2 regions of the Sporosarcina sp. FSL K6-3508 genome follow, and region 1 is predicted to be linked to the other one. Evidence: a T-box and tRNA genes for the amino acid it is inferred to sense, from the RefSeq annotation. Region 1 holds a T-box; the other holds one or more tRNA genes.
The links. The T-box of region 1 lies ahead of MKX97_RS09640 (valine--tRNA ligase). A T-box ahead of a tRNA ligase gene usually reads a tRNA of that ligase, here a tRNA-Val.
Positions count from the first base shown of each region.

Region 1 (8,137 bases):
TACGGCGGCACACCTATTTCAATTCCACTTATTGAAGTGGAAGAAATGAAGGACAAAAAAGATCTGCAAAAGTTAGAAGAAGCGTTGCACGCGGATTGGCTCATTTTCACGAGTCAATCCGCAGTCGGAGCATTTCGTTCGAAGATGGAACGCCATCGTTTGACTGCAGATTCGTATGCAGGAAAGGTAGCCGCGGTAGGAACACGAACGGCAGCTGCACTTGACCAGCTTGGTTTTACGGTTTCGTTCATTCCAACTGTTTTCAGTGCGGATGTCTTCGTTCAGCAATTTAAGCCAAAAGAGTCCGAGCAATTACGTGTTGTATTCTTAAAAGGTTCGCTCGCAGGCAACTTAATTCGTGAAGAATTGCCGTTTCATGTTACAGAATGGACAGTTTACGAAACGAAAAGCGCTACGAGTTCCATAGATAAATTATGTAAACAGATTATGCAGAAAAATCAGGTTTCTGTACTGTTCGCTAGTCCGTCAGCGGTAGAAGTTTTTGCTTCACGCGTAGTCCCGAAGACAACGTGGAACGGTTTTACAGTTTGTGCGATTGGGCATGTTACAGAACGTGCGTTACTGAAAGCAGGGACACGTGTTCATGTCAAACCCGAAACGTATACGTTAACCGAGTTAGTTCATGCATTAGCTAAACGAAAGGGAGATTTTAAATGAATCCAATAGAATTTAAGCGTCATCGCCGACTTCGCACGCATCCGACAGTGCGTGCAATGGTTAGAGAGACATCGATCAAAGCATCGGACTTCATTTATCCACTATTTGTAACGGAAGGTGAGAATGTTCGCAATCCGATTGCCTCGATGCCTGGGGTCGATCAGTTTTCGATTGATTTATTGCTGAAAGAAACAGATGAAGTAGTGGAACTCGGTATTTCATCGATCATTTTATTCGGAATTCCTTCCAGCAAGGATGCAGTCGGTTCGGAAGCATATGACGATGAAGGCATCATTCAGCGTGCAACACGTGCAGTGAAGGAACGTCACCCGGAATTGGTTGTGCTTGCAGATACGTGTTTATGTGAGTATACCGATCACGGTCATTGCGGTGTGATTCACGGAACAGATGTTGATAATGACGCAAGCTTGGAATTGCTTGCGAAAACAGCTGTGAGCCAAGCGAAAGCGGGGGCAGACATTATTGCACCTTCGAATATGATGGACGGTTTCGTTGCGGTGATTCGTCAAGCGCTGGATGAAGCTGGATTTAAGCAAATCCCGATTATGTCGTATGCAGTGAAATATGCTTCCGCATATTATGGCCCGTTTCGTGAGGCGGCCCAATCAACTCCGCAATTCGGTGACCGTAAGACCTATCAGATGGATCCGGCGAACCGTATGGAAGCAATGCGTGAAGCGGAATCGGATATTCTTGAAGGAGCAGACTTCTTGATTGTCAAACCGGCATTATCTTATTTAGACATTATTCGAGATGTGAAAAACCATGTGTTATTGCCTGTCGTCGCGTATAACGTCAGTGGTGAGTACGCAATGGTGAAGGCAGCTGCTCAGAACGGCTGGGTAGATGAGAAAAAAATCGTATTAGAAACGTTGACAAGTATGAAGCGTGCAGGCGCAGACATTATTATGACGTATCATGCAAAAGACGCTGCTCGCTGGCTGGAGGAGAAATAATTGGGTAGATCATATACAAAGTCTGAACAAGCATTCAAAAAAGCTGTAGATTTATTGCCAGGGGGAGTGAACTCTCCTGTCCGTGCATTTAAGTCTGTCAATATGGATCCGATTTTCATGGAAAGCGGAAAAGGCGCGATCATTAAAGACATTGATGGCAATGAATACATCGATTATGTCCTATCATGGGGACCCTTGATTTTAGGGCATACAGACCCGGATGTGGTCGCGGCGATTCAGAGAGTAGCCGAGACAGGGACGAGCTTCGGTGCTCCTTCTTTAATTGAAAATGAAGTGGCTGAACTCATTATCGACCGAGTGCCGTCTATTGAAATGGTGCGCATGGTGTCTTCAGGCACAGAAGCGACGATGAGTGCATTGCGGCTGGCACGTGGTTATACAGGCCGCAATAAAATCTTGAAGTTTGAAGGCTGCTATCATGGCCACGGCGACTCTTTGCTGATTAAAGCAGGATCAGGCGTTGCGACATTAGGCTTGCCAGACAGCCCGGGAGTACCAGAATCGATTGCTAAAAATACGATTACAGTTGCTTACAATGACTTGGAAAGTGTTAAAGCGGCTTTCGAACAATATGGCGATGATTTGGCAGGAGTCATCGTAGAGCCGGTTGCGGGGAATATGGGAGTTGTCCCACCTGAGCCTGGTTTCCTTGAAGGATTACGTGAGTTGACGGATGCCAATGGCACATTGTTAATTTTTGATGAAGTTATGACAGGTTTCCGTGTCGGTTATAATTGTGCGCAAGGTTATTTCGGTATTACTCCTGATCTGACTTGCCTGGGCAAAGTAATCGGCGGTGGGTTACCGGTCGGAGCATACGGTGGTAAACGTGAAATCATGGAACATATTGCGCCGGCAGGAACGGTTTATCAGGCTGGTACATTGTCTGGAAATCCACTTGCGATGACAGCGGGTTCAGAAACATTAAAGAAATTGACACCTCAATCTTATGACCGTTTTATTCAGTTAGGGGATCAATTGGAAGAAGGTTTCCGTAAAGCTGCGTCGGAAAATGGAATACCGCATACGGTGAATCGTGCGGGTTCGATGATCGGATTCTTCTTTACTAATGAACGTGTCTATAATTATGATCAGGCTAAAACTTCTGATTTGCAGTTGTTTGCTGAATATTATCGACTGATGGCAGAAGAAGGCATTTTCTTGCCGCCGTCCCAGTTTGAAGGAATGTTCTTATCTGCTGCTCATACAGAAGAGCATATTGCGAAGACAGTGGAGGCATTCCACACCGTGTTTGCTAAGTTGAAACGATAAAAGATAGCGCTGAGAGATGATCTGTTTTAGCATAGATCATCCGCTCAGCGTTTTTTCTGTGAGGCGAAGTGGGATTGGTGAAGTGTGTTAGGATTTTCGCTCGGATTGATTGGGCTTTGGTTCAGTTGTCTGCGGCTTTGGTGCTATACGGTGGTGAATTGGTTCGGTTCTCACTATGTTTGGTGCGTTCTCAATGATTTATACTACTTTTTTCGTTGGTAGTACTTCTATTCTTTTCGTTTGCTTCATATAGTAGCCTGAGTTAAGAAAAGGAGTGAAGCGGATTGACTAATCATCAATGGACGTTGAATGAAACGTTTTATTTTCCTACTGAATATGGTGCTTTTTCGGAAGCAGTTGAAGTGAAGGTAACACCTGGCTATACGGAAGACCGTACGGAGGAAGCGATCCGATTGCAAGGGATCTATCATATTGCAGCGAATGTTACATTTGACCAAGACAAGCTTGTGGAATTGTCTGCTGAGGATCGATTGGTAATTGATGATGTAGAAGTGGAGAACGGTGCAGGTTACTTTGAATATGCAGTGCCGTTAAATGTGGACTTACCCGGCGATATTGCGGGCCCTCTTGAATTGAATGTGGAAGGAGTGCGGGCTGCGCAGCTTGAAGACGGAGGTCTGCGTTTGGAATGGTCTGTAAATTTACAGGAAATAGCTGAGGCACCAGAGGAGATTGTAGAAGAGGTAGCGGTTGAATCGAAGAAGCCTGTACAAACAGCAATTGAATCAACTTCCCATTTAGAGTTTTTAGCCAACGCGGACAAAGCAGTTGAAAACGTCGAAAAAGAAATGGAAGACTTTCTCTTATACATCGCCGAGTTGGATGACGATGTGACGAGAAAGATCTTCCATTCAAATAATATTTTTGTAGAAGCAGAACGACAGGCCAGCGAGGAGACAGAATAGTAAAAAATCTCCGGTCGTTGGCACGATCAGCAAACGGATCAATTGAAACACAGTGAGCGGAAATATGAATCCTTTGCAATAAAACCTTGTCTTCCGAAGCCAAGGTGGCAGCAAATATGGATTATATCCTTTTCGCAATGCACACCCTCCTTTCTTGTTTGTCTAAAGTAAAACTTGACGGTTATGGCATCCTTCCCATATAATAATGGGTGATAAGGATAAAGATGCGAAGAATAGGAAAGTACATGTGCAAAGTTTTCTCTAGAGAGGGTACGATAGGTGGAACGTACCTGTAAACTACAGATGGAAAGTCCCCTATGAGCAGTTTCTGTGAAAAACGAGTAGCAGGAACCGGTGAAAGCCGTTACTGATTCATTAAGATGCATGCTTTTTAGCGTTCATAAATAAAGGTGGTACCACGAGCTCCTTCGTCCTTTAACCGGGATGGACGGGGCTTTTTGTATCCCTTTTTTTACCTTAAGGAGGAACTGAAATGACAGATGAACTAACGATGCCGACAAAATACGATCCACAAGCAGTGGAAGACGGACGCTACGACTGGTGGCTGAAAGGAAACTACTTTGAAGCCGATGTGACAAGCAAGAAAGAACCGTACACGATTGTCATACCGCCGCCGAATGTAACAGGCAGACTTCATTTGGGTCACGCTTGGGATACGACGTTACAGGATATGCTCATCCGGATGAAGCGTATGCAAGGCTATGATGCGTTATGGTTGCCTGGAATGGACCACGCAGGCATCGCGACGCAAGCGAAAGTGGAAGAAAAGCTTCGTTCAGAAGGTGTATCGCGCTATGATCTAGGGCGTGAAAAGTTCGTACAGGAAACATGGAAGTGGAAGGAAGAATACGCCGACCACATCCGTGCACAATGGGCAAAGCTAGGACTGGCACTGGATTATTCACGTGAGCGATTCACATTAGATGAAGGGCTTTCTAAAGCTGTTCGTGAAGTGTTCGTCAAGCTGTATAAAAAAGGATTGATTTATCGCGGTGAGTATATTATCAACTGGGATCCTGCCACTAAAACTGCGTTATCTGATATTGAAGTTATCCATAAAGACGTTCAGGGCGCATTCTATCATATGCGTTACCCATTGACGAATGGCACAGGACATATCGAAATCGCAACAACGCGTCCTGAAACGATGCTTGGAGATACGGCGGTTGCGGTCCATCCGGATGATGAGCGTTATCAGCATTTGATCGGGAAAATGGTCAAGTTGCCAATTGTTGACCGTGAAATTCCGATCGTAGCGGACGACTATGTCGAAATGGACTTCGGAAGCGGTGCGGTGAAAATTACACCTGCCCATGATCCGAACGACTTCGAAGTGGGGAATCGTCATAACTTGCCAAGAGTGCTTGTGATGAACGAAGACGGTACGATGAATAAACTGGCGGGTAAGTATGAAGGCATGGATCGCTTTGAGTGCCGCAAGCAAATCGTCAAGGATTTGCAGGAGATGGAAGTTTTATTCAAAATAGAAGATCATATGCATTCGGTTGGACATTCTGAGCGAAGTGGAGCGGTCGTAGAGCCGTATTTATCGACACAATGGTTCGTCAAGATGCAGCCGCTAGCAGAAGAAGCGGTCAAATTACAGAAAAATGAAGAAGAAAAAGTTCAATTTGTTCCGGAACGTTTTGAAAAGACCTATTTGAACTGGATGGAAAACATCCACGACTGGTGTATTTCACGTCAGCTTTGGTGGGGACATCGAATTCCGGCTTGGTATCATAAGACGACAGGTGAAGTATACGTTGGTCAGGAAGCGCCGGCTGATGCGGACAATTGGACACAGGACAACGATGTGCTCGATACTTGGTTCTCCTCCGCTCTATGGCCGTTCTCGACAATGGGGTGGCCGGACGTCGACAGCGAAGAGTTCAAGAAATATTACCCGAACGCTGCCCTTGTTACAGGATATGATATTATCTTCTTTTGGGTGTCTCGCATGATTTTCCAAGCTCTAGAATTCACGGGAGAACGTCCATTCAAGGATGTTTTGATCCATGGACTCGTACGTGCGGAAGATGGACGGAAAATGTCTAAATCCCTTGGTAACGGCGTCGATCCAATGGACGTTATCGATCAATACGGTGCAGATGCATTGCGCTATTTCTTGGCGACGGGTTCTTCACCAGGACAGGATTTACGTTACTCCACTGAAAAAGTCGAAGCAATCTGGAATTTTGCCAATAAGATTTGGAACGCATCTCGATTCGCATTGATGAATATGGATGGAATGAAATACGAAGAAATCGACCTGACAGGGGAAAAATCTGTTGCAGATGCGTGGATCTTAACTCGTCTGAATGAAACAATCGAACAAGTGACAAGCCTTGCAGATCGTTATGAGTTCGGTGAGATGGGTCGTGCGTTGTACAACTTTATTTGGGATGATTTCTGTGATTGGTATATCGAAATGGCGAAGCTTCCATTATATGGTGAAGACGAAGCAGCGAAGAAAACGACACGTTCGGTTCTCGCATATGTTCTCGATAACACGATGCGTCTATTGCACCCATTGATGCCATTCATCACAGAAGAAATCTGGCAGAACCTTCCGCATGAAGGGGAGTCGATCACGGTAGCGAAATGGCCGGAAGTAGACACGGCATTGTCTGACGCGTCTCGTGCAACACATATGAAGTTGTTGATGGACATCATCCATGCAGTGCGTAATATTCGCTCGGAAGTAAATACACCGATGAGCCGTAAAGTCGATTTGTATATTTCCGCGAAAGATGAAGCGACGGTCGCAGTGTTGGAAGACAACCGTGCGTATATCGAGCGCTTCTGTAATCCAGAAACATTGACAATCGGTGTAGGTGTAAATGCACCAGGCAAAACGATGTCAGCTGTTGTGACTGGCGCCGAGCTTTACTTACCGCTTGAAGGTTTGATTGACATCGACGAAGAATTGGCTCGTTTGACGAAAGAACTCGGCAAATGGGAAGGCGAAGTAAAGAGAGTTCAAGGGAAATTGTCCAATGAACGCTTTACAGCGAAAGCTCCTGCAGCAGTTGTTGAAGAAGAACGTGCGAAAGAACAGGACTACCTGGAGAAACGCGCGGCGGTTGAACGACGCATTGCGGAGTTGAAAGAGATTTAATTTGGAATAAACTTAGGCTGTCCTGTTGGTCATTGAATATGACTTTCAGGACAGCCTTTTTTTCATGGATAATGTGCGGACGCTCATAGAGCACGTCTTTGCGCTCATAGGCCGCTTGTTTGCGATCATAAAACGTGTCGTCGCGCTCATAGCCACCCGGTTTGCGATCATAAACTCTGTCACCGCGCTCATAACCACCTGGCTGGCGCTCATAAAGCATCTACACTTCTAATCGCTCTTTTATGTAATGCAACAGCTTTTCTGCAACTGAAAAATCATGTGTCGCATACAGAGAACGTGCCCCAACAGGATCTTCAATTTCATTGAGCAACCAGCCGCCTTCAGCAGGCAGCAGGAAATCGATTCCTATATAATCGCTGCGAATAGCACGTGAAATGGTCTGAACTTGTTTCTTCTGTGCTGTGTCGAGCGAATACTTTACCACTGACCCACCGAGCGTAAAATTGGATTTGAATGAATCTACTGGACCTGTTCGTTTTACAGCTCCAAGCACTTCTTCACCAAGCATAAACACACGGACGTCTTGTGCATCGGAATCGATAAAGGGCTGGGCGATTAGTTTTTGCTGATCAAAGCGGCTAAACAACTCCGCTATTTCTTTTTGGGAATGGCAGAGGAATACCTCGCTGCCACCATGCCCCCCTCGTGTTTTAAGTACTAGCGGCACTTTTGGAAGTTGTTGATCTGCCCGAAAAGTCGGCACTACGGGTATACCGAGAACGGTAGCCAATTCGAATGTTCTTAATTTATCATTTGCAATTTCTTGTACAGTGGATCTGTTGAATAGGCGATAGCCGGCCTGTTCCAATTCGCTTGCCACTAGTGGATTGCGGTCTCGGAATAAAATGAAATCAAGCGGTTCGGCTGGATATTTTGTCAGCAATTCAAGACAGATTCCAAGATTTTCCGCTTCTTTTTGTAAGTCCTTAATAAACGCATGATTTCGCTCAGCCTCAGCCAAGCTGTAATAGACTGCGCCTTTCATTGAATTTCCCCCAATATGTATTCAATCATTGCATCTGCCACATTGATGCCTGTAACCGTATAGATATTACGGATGTGCGCTGCGGCATTCACTTCACAGACGAGCGGTTCATCATTCG
Region 1 covers NZ_CP152016.1:1,953,860-1,961,996, reverse strand. The annotation lists gene MKX97_RS09660 (uroporphyrinogen-III synthase) at 1-678, shown strand, start outside; gene hemB (porphobilinogen synthase) at 675-1,655, shown strand; gene hemL (glutamate-1-semialdehyde 2,1-aminomutase) at 1,656-2,948, shown strand; gene MKX97_RS09645 (hypothetical protein) at 3,233-3,874, shown strand; T-box leader at 4,095-4,313, shown strand; gene MKX97_RS09640 (valine--tRNA ligase) at 4,368-7,013, shown strand; gene MKX97_RS09635 (ATP-grasp domain-containing protein) at 7,234-8,019, opposite strand; gene MKX97_RS09630 (RimK family alpha-L-glutamate ligase) at 8,016-8,137, opposite strand, start outside.

Region 2 (8,137 bases), 520 kb from region 1:
GCTAGCCTCAAACGAAAGAATCTCGGAGGTAGAGCACTGTTTGGACGAGGGGCCCATCCCGGGTTACCGAATTCAGACAAACTCCGAATGCCGATGATTTATGTTTGGGAGTCAGACGGTGGGTGATAAGATCCATCGTCGAGAGGGAAACAGCCCAGACCACCAGTTAAGGTCCCCAAGTATCCGTTAAGTGGAAAAGGATGTGGCGCTGCCCAGACAACCAGGATGTTGGCTTAGAAGCAGCCATCATTTAAAGAGTGCGTAATAGCTCACTGGTCGAGTGGCGCTGCGCCGAAAATGTACCGGGGCTAAACGGATCACCGAAACTGTGGATTGACGCAAGTCAATGGTAGGAGAGCGTTCCAAGGGCGTTGAAGCTAGACCGGAAGGACTGGTGGAGCGCTTGGAAGTGAGAATGCCGGTATGAGTAGCGAAAGAAGGGTGAGAATCCCTTCCACCGAATGCCTAAGGTTTCCTGAGGAAGGCTCGTCCGCTCAGGGTTAGTCAGGACCTAAGTCGAGGCCGATAGGCGTAGACGATGGACAACAGGTTGATATTCCTGTACCACCTCCCCGCCGTTTGAGTAATGGGGGGACGCAGTAGGATAGGGTGAGCACGCAGTTGGTTGCGTGTCTAAGCAGTGAGGTGGAGAACGAGGCAAATCCCGTTCTCATATAACACTAGGCTGTGATGGCAAGGAGAATTGTCTCCGGAGTCCCTGATTTCACACTGCCAAGAAAAGCCTCTAGCGAGGCGGGAGGTGCCTGTACCGCAAACCGACACAGGTAGGCGAGGAGAGAATCCTAAGGTGATCGAGAGAACTCTCGTTAAGGAACTCGGCAAAATGACCCCGTAACTTCGGGAGAAGGGGTGCTCTGGTAGGGTGAATAGCCCGAGAGAGCCGCAGTGAATAGGCCCAGGCGACTGTTTAGCAAAAACACAGGTCTCTGCAAAACCGTAAGGTGACGTATAGGGGCTGACGCCTGCCCGGTGCTGGAAGGTTAAGAGGAGGGGTTAGCGCAAGCGAAGCTCTGAATTGAAGCCCCAGTAAACGGCGGCCGTAACTATAACGGTCCTAAGGTAGCGAAATTCCTTGTCGGGTAAGTTCCGACCCGCACGAAAGGCGTAACGATCTGGGCACTGTCTCAACGAGAGACTCGGTGAAATTATAATATGCGTGAAGATGCGCATTACCCGCGACAGGACGGAAAGACCCCGTGGAGCTTTACTGTAGCCTGATATTGAATTCCGGTGCAGCCTGTACAGGATAGGTAGGAGCCTTGGATTCCGGAGCGCCAGCTTCGGAGGAGGCGTTGGTGGGATACTACCCTGGCTGTATTGGACTTCTAACCCATGCCCGTGATCCGGGCAGGAGACAGTGTCAGGTGGGCAGTTTGACTGGGGCGGTCGCCTCCTAAAGAGTAACGGAGGCGCCCAAAGGTTCCCTCAGAATGGTTGGACATCATTCGTAGAGTGCAAAGGCATAAGGGAGCTTGACTGCGAGACCTACAAGTCGAGCAGGGTCGAAAGACGGGCTTAGTGATCCGGTGGTTCCGCATGGAAGGGCCATCGCTCAACGGATAAAAGCTACCCCGGGGATAACAGGCTTATCTCCCCCAAGAGTCCACATCGACGGGGAGGTTTGGCACCTCGATGTCGGCTCGTCGCATCCTGGGGCTGTAGTCGGTCCCAAGGGTTGGGCTGTTCGCCCATTAAAGCGGCACGCGAGCTGGGTTCAGAACGTCGTGAGACAGTTCGGTCCCTATCCGTCGCGGGCGCAGGAAATTTGAGAAGAGCTGTCCTTAGTACGAGAGGACCGGGATGGACATACCGCTGGTGTACCAGTTGTCTTGCCAAAGGCATCGCTGGGTAGCTATGTATGGACGGGATAAATGCTGAAAGCATCTAAGCATGAAGCCCCCTTCAAGATGAGATTTCCCATTACGCAAGTAAGTAAGATCCCTCAAAGATGATGAGGTGGATAGGTCTGGGGTGGAAGCACGGCGACGTGTGCAGCTGACAGATACTAATCGATCGAGGACTTAACCTATTTTAAGAAGTACTACTTGAGGTACACAATGTCTTTTATTCAGTTTTGAGTGAACAGAAATTCACTAAAAAAATAAAATAACACTTGCTTTATTTGAAATAAGTGTTATAATAGTAAATGTCCGACAGAAGGACAAGTCTGGTGACGATAGCGAAGAGGTCACACCCGTTCCCATACCGAACACGGAAGTTAAGCTCTTCAGCGCTGATGGTAGTCGGGGGCTTCCCCCTGTGAGAGTAAGACGTCGCCAGGCAATCACTTTCTTTTGATTTACAATCTACAATTTAGTTCTTCATACATAATAAAGTGGTCATAGAAAATGAAGGAATTTAGCAGACATAGCAATGCGAAGATTATCGCAATTTTACCCAGGAGGATTAGCTCAGCTGGGAGAGCACCTGCCTTACAAGCAGGGGGTCGGCGGTTCGAGCCCGTCATCCTCCACCATATTTTCTACACTTTTGCCGGTGTAGCTCAACTGGTAGAGCAACTGACTTGTAATCAGTAGGTTGAGGGTTCAAGTCCTTTCGCCGGCACCATTTTATGTACGAGCCATTAGCTCAGTTGGTAGAGCATCTGACTTTTAATCAGAGGGTCACAGGTTCGAATCCTGTATGGCTCACCACTTTATTGGCAAATGCCGACATACTGCGGGTGTGGTGGAACTGGCAGACACGCTAGACTTAGGATCTAGTGCCTTCGGGCGTGGGGGTTCGACTCCCTTCACCCGCACTTTTTTTGCGGAAGTAGTTCAGTGGTAGAATACGACCTTGCCAAGGTCGGGGTCGCGGGTTCGAATCCCGTCTTCCGCTTATCCACTCTTGCCGGGGTGGCGGAACTGGCAGACGCACAGGACTTAAAATCCTGCGGTAGGTGACTACCGTACCGGTTCGATTCCGGTTCTCGGCACCATTTATAAATATGCGCCCGTAGCTCAATTGGATAGAGCGTCTGACTACGGATCAGAAGGTTGTGGGTTCGACTCCTGCCGGGCGCGCCATATTTAATCAAATTATACATAACATAGTCGGGAAGTAGCTCAGCTTGGTAGAGCACTTGGTTTGGGACCAAGGGGTCGCAGGTTCGAATCCTGTCTTCCCGACCACTTATTGGGGCCTTAGCTCAGCTGGGAGAGCGCCTGCCTTGCACGCAGGAGGTCAGCGGTTCGATCCCGCTAGGCTCCACCAATAATATAAGTTTATAACTGACTAATTGTGGCGGCGTAGCTCAGCTGGCTAGAGCGTACGGTTCATACCCGTAAGGTCGTGGGTTCGATCCCCTCCGCCGCTATCTAAGGACCTTTAGCTCAGTTGGTTAGAGCAGACGGCTCATAACCGTCCGGTCGCAGGTTCGAGTCCTGCAAGGTCCACCAGTTTAATTAATGTACGGAGGAATACCCAAGCCCGGCTGAAGGGATCGGTCTTGAAAACCGACAGGGGTGTTAAAGCCCGCGGGGGTTCGAATCCCTCTTCCTCCGCCATATTTATTAAAACAAACCCTTTACTTTGCTAACTTGTTATGTTACAATAATGTAGTCGGGTTGAAAAAGAAGTTTGAAATTATTTTATTGTCGCGGGGTGGAGCAGTGGTAGCTCGTTGGGCTCATAACCCAAAGGTCGCAGGTTCAAATCCTGCCCCCGCAACCAAGGTCCCGTGGTGTAGCGGTTAACATGCCTGCCTGTCACGCAGGAGATCGCGGGTTCGATTCCCGTCGGGACCGCCATTTTTATTTTAAAGAATTACAATGTGGCTCAGTAGCTCAGTCGGTAGAGCAAAGGACTGAAAATCCTTGTGTCGGCGGTTCGATTCCGTCCTGAGCCACCATTAATGCGGGTGTAGTTTAGTGGTAAAACCTCAGCCTTCCAAGCTGATGATGAGGGTTCGATTCCCTTCACCCGCTCCATTAGGGGCCTATAGCTCAGCTGGTTAGAGCGCACGCCTGATAAGCGTGAGGTCGGTGGTTCGAGTCCACTTAGGCCCACCATTCCGCAGTAGCTCAGTGGTAGAGCAATCGGCTGTTAACCGATCGGTCGTAGGTTCGAGTCCTACCTGCGGAGCCAATATGGGGAAGTACTCAAGTGGCTCAAGAGGCGCCCCTGCTAAGGGTGTAGGTCGCGAAAGCGGCGCGAGGGTTCGAATCCCTCCTTCTCCGCCATACGTTTTGGCCCCTTGGTCAAGCGGTTAAGACACCGCCCTTTCACGGCGGTAACACGGGTTCGAATCCCGTAGGGGTCATACCAAAAAGAGACAATGCACATATAATTGTGCATTGTCTCTTTTTATTTAGTAGATTGCTAAATATAAAATTAGCAGCAGCGTGTGGTCTGAAAGCTTTAAGGTTCATTTCGACGATACTCGCGGTTCTCCGAGTCTCTTGCCCGGTTATATTATTACATATGGAAAGGCTGGTGCTGAAAGTTACAATAACTTTCAGTACCAGCCTTTTTTCTTTATTTTTTATCATCTACATAACTGTCGCCTTTATGATAAGGTATATCGCCAAGAGGTGATTCTAACCCTTCTGCATCGAGCTCTTCTTTGTATTCTTCTGATTCCTCACTGTGTACGACGCCAGCAGGTTCACCTGTGATATCTGATACAGCAAAATCTTCATATTCCTCTGTAGCTTCGTCACTATCATCATCATAAAGATCATCATAATCACGATTTTCATTACCGCTAAAATCGGAAGGAGTTTCGGAAGTGCCGGACCTTGCGATTTCTTGAAAACTGTCTTCGTAATCTCTTCTGTCACCGGATCTACGTTCGGCAAATGAATTCGGTTCTGCCATAATTAAAATATCTTCCTCTACTGGACGATCCTCGGGAACGGATTGTTCTGCATCTTCAATACATACAGTTGTATACGGAATGGCTTCTAAACGTTCGTATTGAATGTTCTTTCCGCATACTTCACACGTCCCGTACGTTCCGTCTTTGATAGCCTGGAGTGCATGCTGGACTTTTCCCAGCTCGTCTTCCGCATGTGTGTTCAGCGCTAGATCCTTTTCACGTTCATACAATTCAGTTCCCATATCAGCTGGATGATTATCGTACATTGATAGCTCTCCAACCGAATCTTGGGCTGACTGCACCATCTCTGTTTCCTTTTCGGTCTGGGTTAAACGTTCTTCCATAGCATGTAGTTCTTTTTCTAAAGTTTGTATTTGTTGTGTAGTTAGCAATTCATTCACGACCCTTTCTGTATGGCTTTCCTTAAATAGTAATGGCGTTTGGGGAAAGCTTTATTACTTCAGTCATTCCCTGTTTCTTAGGAAGCGTAAACCTTTCCAACAAAAAAACGCCTACCCTTTTGCAGTGTAGACGTTTGAGATATGGTTTATTCAGATGAAATGAGCGATAAGTATTCCGATGCCGAGAAGAAATCCAAACAATGTATTGGTCACTCCTGTGTCTTTCATAGCCGGCATCACGTGAATCGGTTGCTCGTATTGCCTGAACGTTTTAATTGCATGAAGCGGTTTAGGTATACTTAGAAGAACAAGTAAAGCCCAAGCGGATACATGACCAGTAAGAACAAGTACGATAATCCAAACATAGGACACGATAAAGAATGAGGCGAGTATGGTGACAGCATTTGAGCGTCCTGTCAGAATTGCTAATGTCTTGCGGCCGCCTTTGGTGTCTCCTACGATATCACGTATATTGTTTGCCATCATGATCGCTGCGACGAGCAGCATACTTGGCACGGACAGTAAGATTGCATTTCCTGTAATAGTTCCTGTCTGTATGAAGAAAGCAATTAAAATCAACAGCATTCCCATAACAAAACCGGATACTAACTCACCAAATGGTGTATATGCGATGGGGTAGGGACCGCCGGTATAAAGATAGCCGATCAACATGGCGATGGATCCAACTACTGCAAGAACCCAGGAAGTTTGCATGCAAATGTAGATGCCTAGAAGAACCGACAGGCCATATAATAGCAATGCTAAATTAAGGACAGTTTTCGGTTTCACGCCATTTCGTACAATTGTGCCGCCAATGCCGATAGAGTGCTCATCATCGAGCCCCCTCTTGAAGTCGTAGTATTCATTGAACATATTCGTTGCCATTTGCAAGAATAAGCTTGCCGTCAGCATAGCCAGGAATAGCGGAAAATGAATGGCTCCATATTGCAGTGCGATCATGGTGCCTAAAAAGACAGGTGCAAAGGCTGCGGTTAATGTGTGCGGTCTTGTGAGCTGCCACCAAACGCGCCAGCCGGTAGTAGATTCTATTGTGTATTGCACGTGTAATCTCTCCTTAATTATAATCAATACTTACTATTATACAACAAAAGCAATCTGTTAGGTATGGTGATTGGTCAACCGAACGCATTTGTCGAAGGACCTCGAGAACAGGAAGACTTATCATACTAAGTAAAGCATTCGATGTGATAGAATAGAGGTACTTATAGTCCGGCTACTATATGGCTGGAAGAAATTTATCGACAACATATTGAATGATAGTAAGGAGAGAGTAGGATGAACCGGAAATTGACCGATCGAGCGAATTTAGGTCAGACTGTAGGAACGGAAGCTCGTTTTTTTACGGAAACAATAGAAGTGGAAACGCTTGATCCGCTTGCCTTTTTTGAAGCAGGGCGTTCACATTATGGCGATCATCGTTTTTTTTGGCAAAATGCAGATAAAACAGTCAAGCTGGTTGGCGTTGGTCAGGCAGCCGTGCTGACTGCTGACACACACCGCTTTCAATCGATATCCAGACAATGGAAAGCCCTTTGTGGAAGACTGATCAAAGAGGAAAAAGATATGGATCCCGTGCTGTTCGGAGGGTTTTCATTCGATCCACAAACGAGACAGGATGATGAATGGACTGCATTCCCGGCAGCGTATTTCACGGTGCCTTTGATTCAATTGAAAATTGATAACGGTAAGACATACGTATCGATCAATTATGTTACAGACGAGCTAGAGGCAGCTGCTCAGTTTGAAGGGCTGCGTCAAGAACGTGACCGCTTGCTTCATATCGCGCAAGTAGACGAGTTCACATTACAAGGTAAACCAGCGATCGTTTCACAGACGGAATTGGCTACTGATCGCTATATGGAGGCAGTCGAGAATGTGACTTCCCAAATTAAAGCGCAGGTGGCGGAGAAAGTTGTCATTGCGCGTAAGATCAAATTGTCTTTTGAAGAGGAATTTCAAAAAGCAACTGCCCTGCACGCAATTACGAATGAACAGCAAGCGAGCTATCATTTCGGTTTGCAAATAGGAGAAGAGATGTTTTTTGGTGCGACTCCTGAGCGACTTGTGGAAATTTCAAAAGGACAAGCATATTCAGCCTGTGTAGCCGGCTCCATACATCGTGGAAAAACAGCCCTTGAAGATCAGCAGCTTGGCGAACAATTGCTGCGTGACAAGAAAAATCGGGAAGAACATCAATATGTAGTAGATATGATTACGGAAGTATTTTCTGAGTTCTGTTCCTCCTTGCATGTGAATAAAACACCAAAACTATTGAAGGTCCGAGATATTCAACATTTATTCACACCAGTGGTAGGAAAATTAGCTGAAGATCAGGACATTTTCCGTCTTGTGGAAGCCCTTCATCCGACGCCTGCCCTCGGCGGGGTTCCGCGCAAGAAGGCGCTTGCGATCATCCGGGATGAAGAGCAAATGGACAGAGGGTTTTATGCAGGACCGATTGGTTGGACGGATGCAGCAGGAAATGGAGAGTTTGCTGTCGCAATTCGTTCAGGACTGCTGTCTGGCAAAGATGCCTATCTATATGCAGGCGGAGGTATCGTGGCGGATTCCATGCCGACTGAAGAGTATAAGGAAACATGGGTAAAATTCAGACCTGTTTTGCGTGCGCTCGGAGGAAGTTTACATGAATGATCATCGTGCAGGATTGACGAACTATGTGCTTCGTCTAACAGAAACTTTGGTGCAACAAGGAGCCAATAAGGCGGTCATCAGTCCAGGTTCCAGATCGACGCCGCTTGCTTATGCATTCTCAAAGTCCGAAGATATGCAGACTTTTATTCAAACAGATGAACGTTCTGCAGCATTTTATGCACTCGGACTGGTGAAAGCGACTGGACGGCCAGTCGTTCTG
Region 2 covers NZ_CP152016.1:2,476,825-2,484,961, reverse strand. The annotation lists rRNA gene MKX97_RS12365 (23S ribosomal RNA) at 1-2,050, shown strand, start outside; rRNA gene rrf (5S ribosomal RNA) at 2,188-2,303, shown strand; tRNA gene MKX97_RS12355 (tRNA-Val) at 2,422-2,497, shown strand; tRNA gene MKX97_RS12350 (tRNA-Thr) at 2,514-2,589, shown strand; tRNA gene MKX97_RS12345 (tRNA-Lys) at 2,600-2,675, shown strand; tRNA gene MKX97_RS12340 (tRNA-Leu) at 2,701-2,782, shown strand; tRNA gene MKX97_RS12335 (tRNA-Gly) at 2,791-2,862, shown strand; tRNA gene MKX97_RS12330 (tRNA-Leu) at 2,874-2,962, shown strand; tRNA gene MKX97_RS12325 (tRNA-Arg) at 2,974-3,050, shown strand; tRNA gene MKX97_RS12320 (tRNA-Pro) at 3,079-3,155, shown strand; tRNA gene MKX97_RS12315 (tRNA-Ala) at 3,162-3,237, shown strand; tRNA gene MKX97_RS12310 (tRNA-Met) at 3,267-3,340, shown strand; tRNA gene MKX97_RS12305 (tRNA-Ile) at 3,346-3,422, shown strand; tRNA gene MKX97_RS12300 (tRNA-Ser) at 3,438-3,530, shown strand; tRNA gene MKX97_RS12295 (tRNA-Met) at 3,622-3,696, shown strand; tRNA gene MKX97_RS12290 (tRNA-Asp) at 3,698-3,773, shown strand; tRNA gene MKX97_RS12285 (tRNA-Phe) at 3,799-3,874, shown strand; tRNA gene MKX97_RS12280 (tRNA-Gly) at 3,880-3,953, shown strand; tRNA gene MKX97_RS12275 (tRNA-Ile) at 3,958-4,034, shown strand; tRNA gene MKX97_RS12270 (tRNA-Asn) at 4,036-4,110, shown strand; tRNA gene MKX97_RS12265 (tRNA-Ser) at 4,115-4,205, shown strand; tRNA gene MKX97_RS12260 (tRNA-Glu) at 4,214-4,285, shown strand; gene MKX97_RS12255 (TraR/DksA C4-type zinc finger protein) at 4,501-5,244, opposite strand; gene MKX97_RS12250 (1,4-dihydroxy-2-naphthoate polyprenyltransferase) at 5,395-6,306, opposite strand; gene MKX97_RS12245 (isochorismate synthase) at 6,541-7,917, shown strand; gene menD (2-succinyl-5-enolpyruvyl-6-hydroxy-3-cyclohexene-1-carboxylic-acid synthase) at 7,910-8,137, shown strand, end outside.
Region 2: it encodes a tRNA-Val, which carries the amino acid that the T-box ahead of MKX97_RS09640 (valine--tRNA ligase) is inferred to sense. The anticodon was not compared.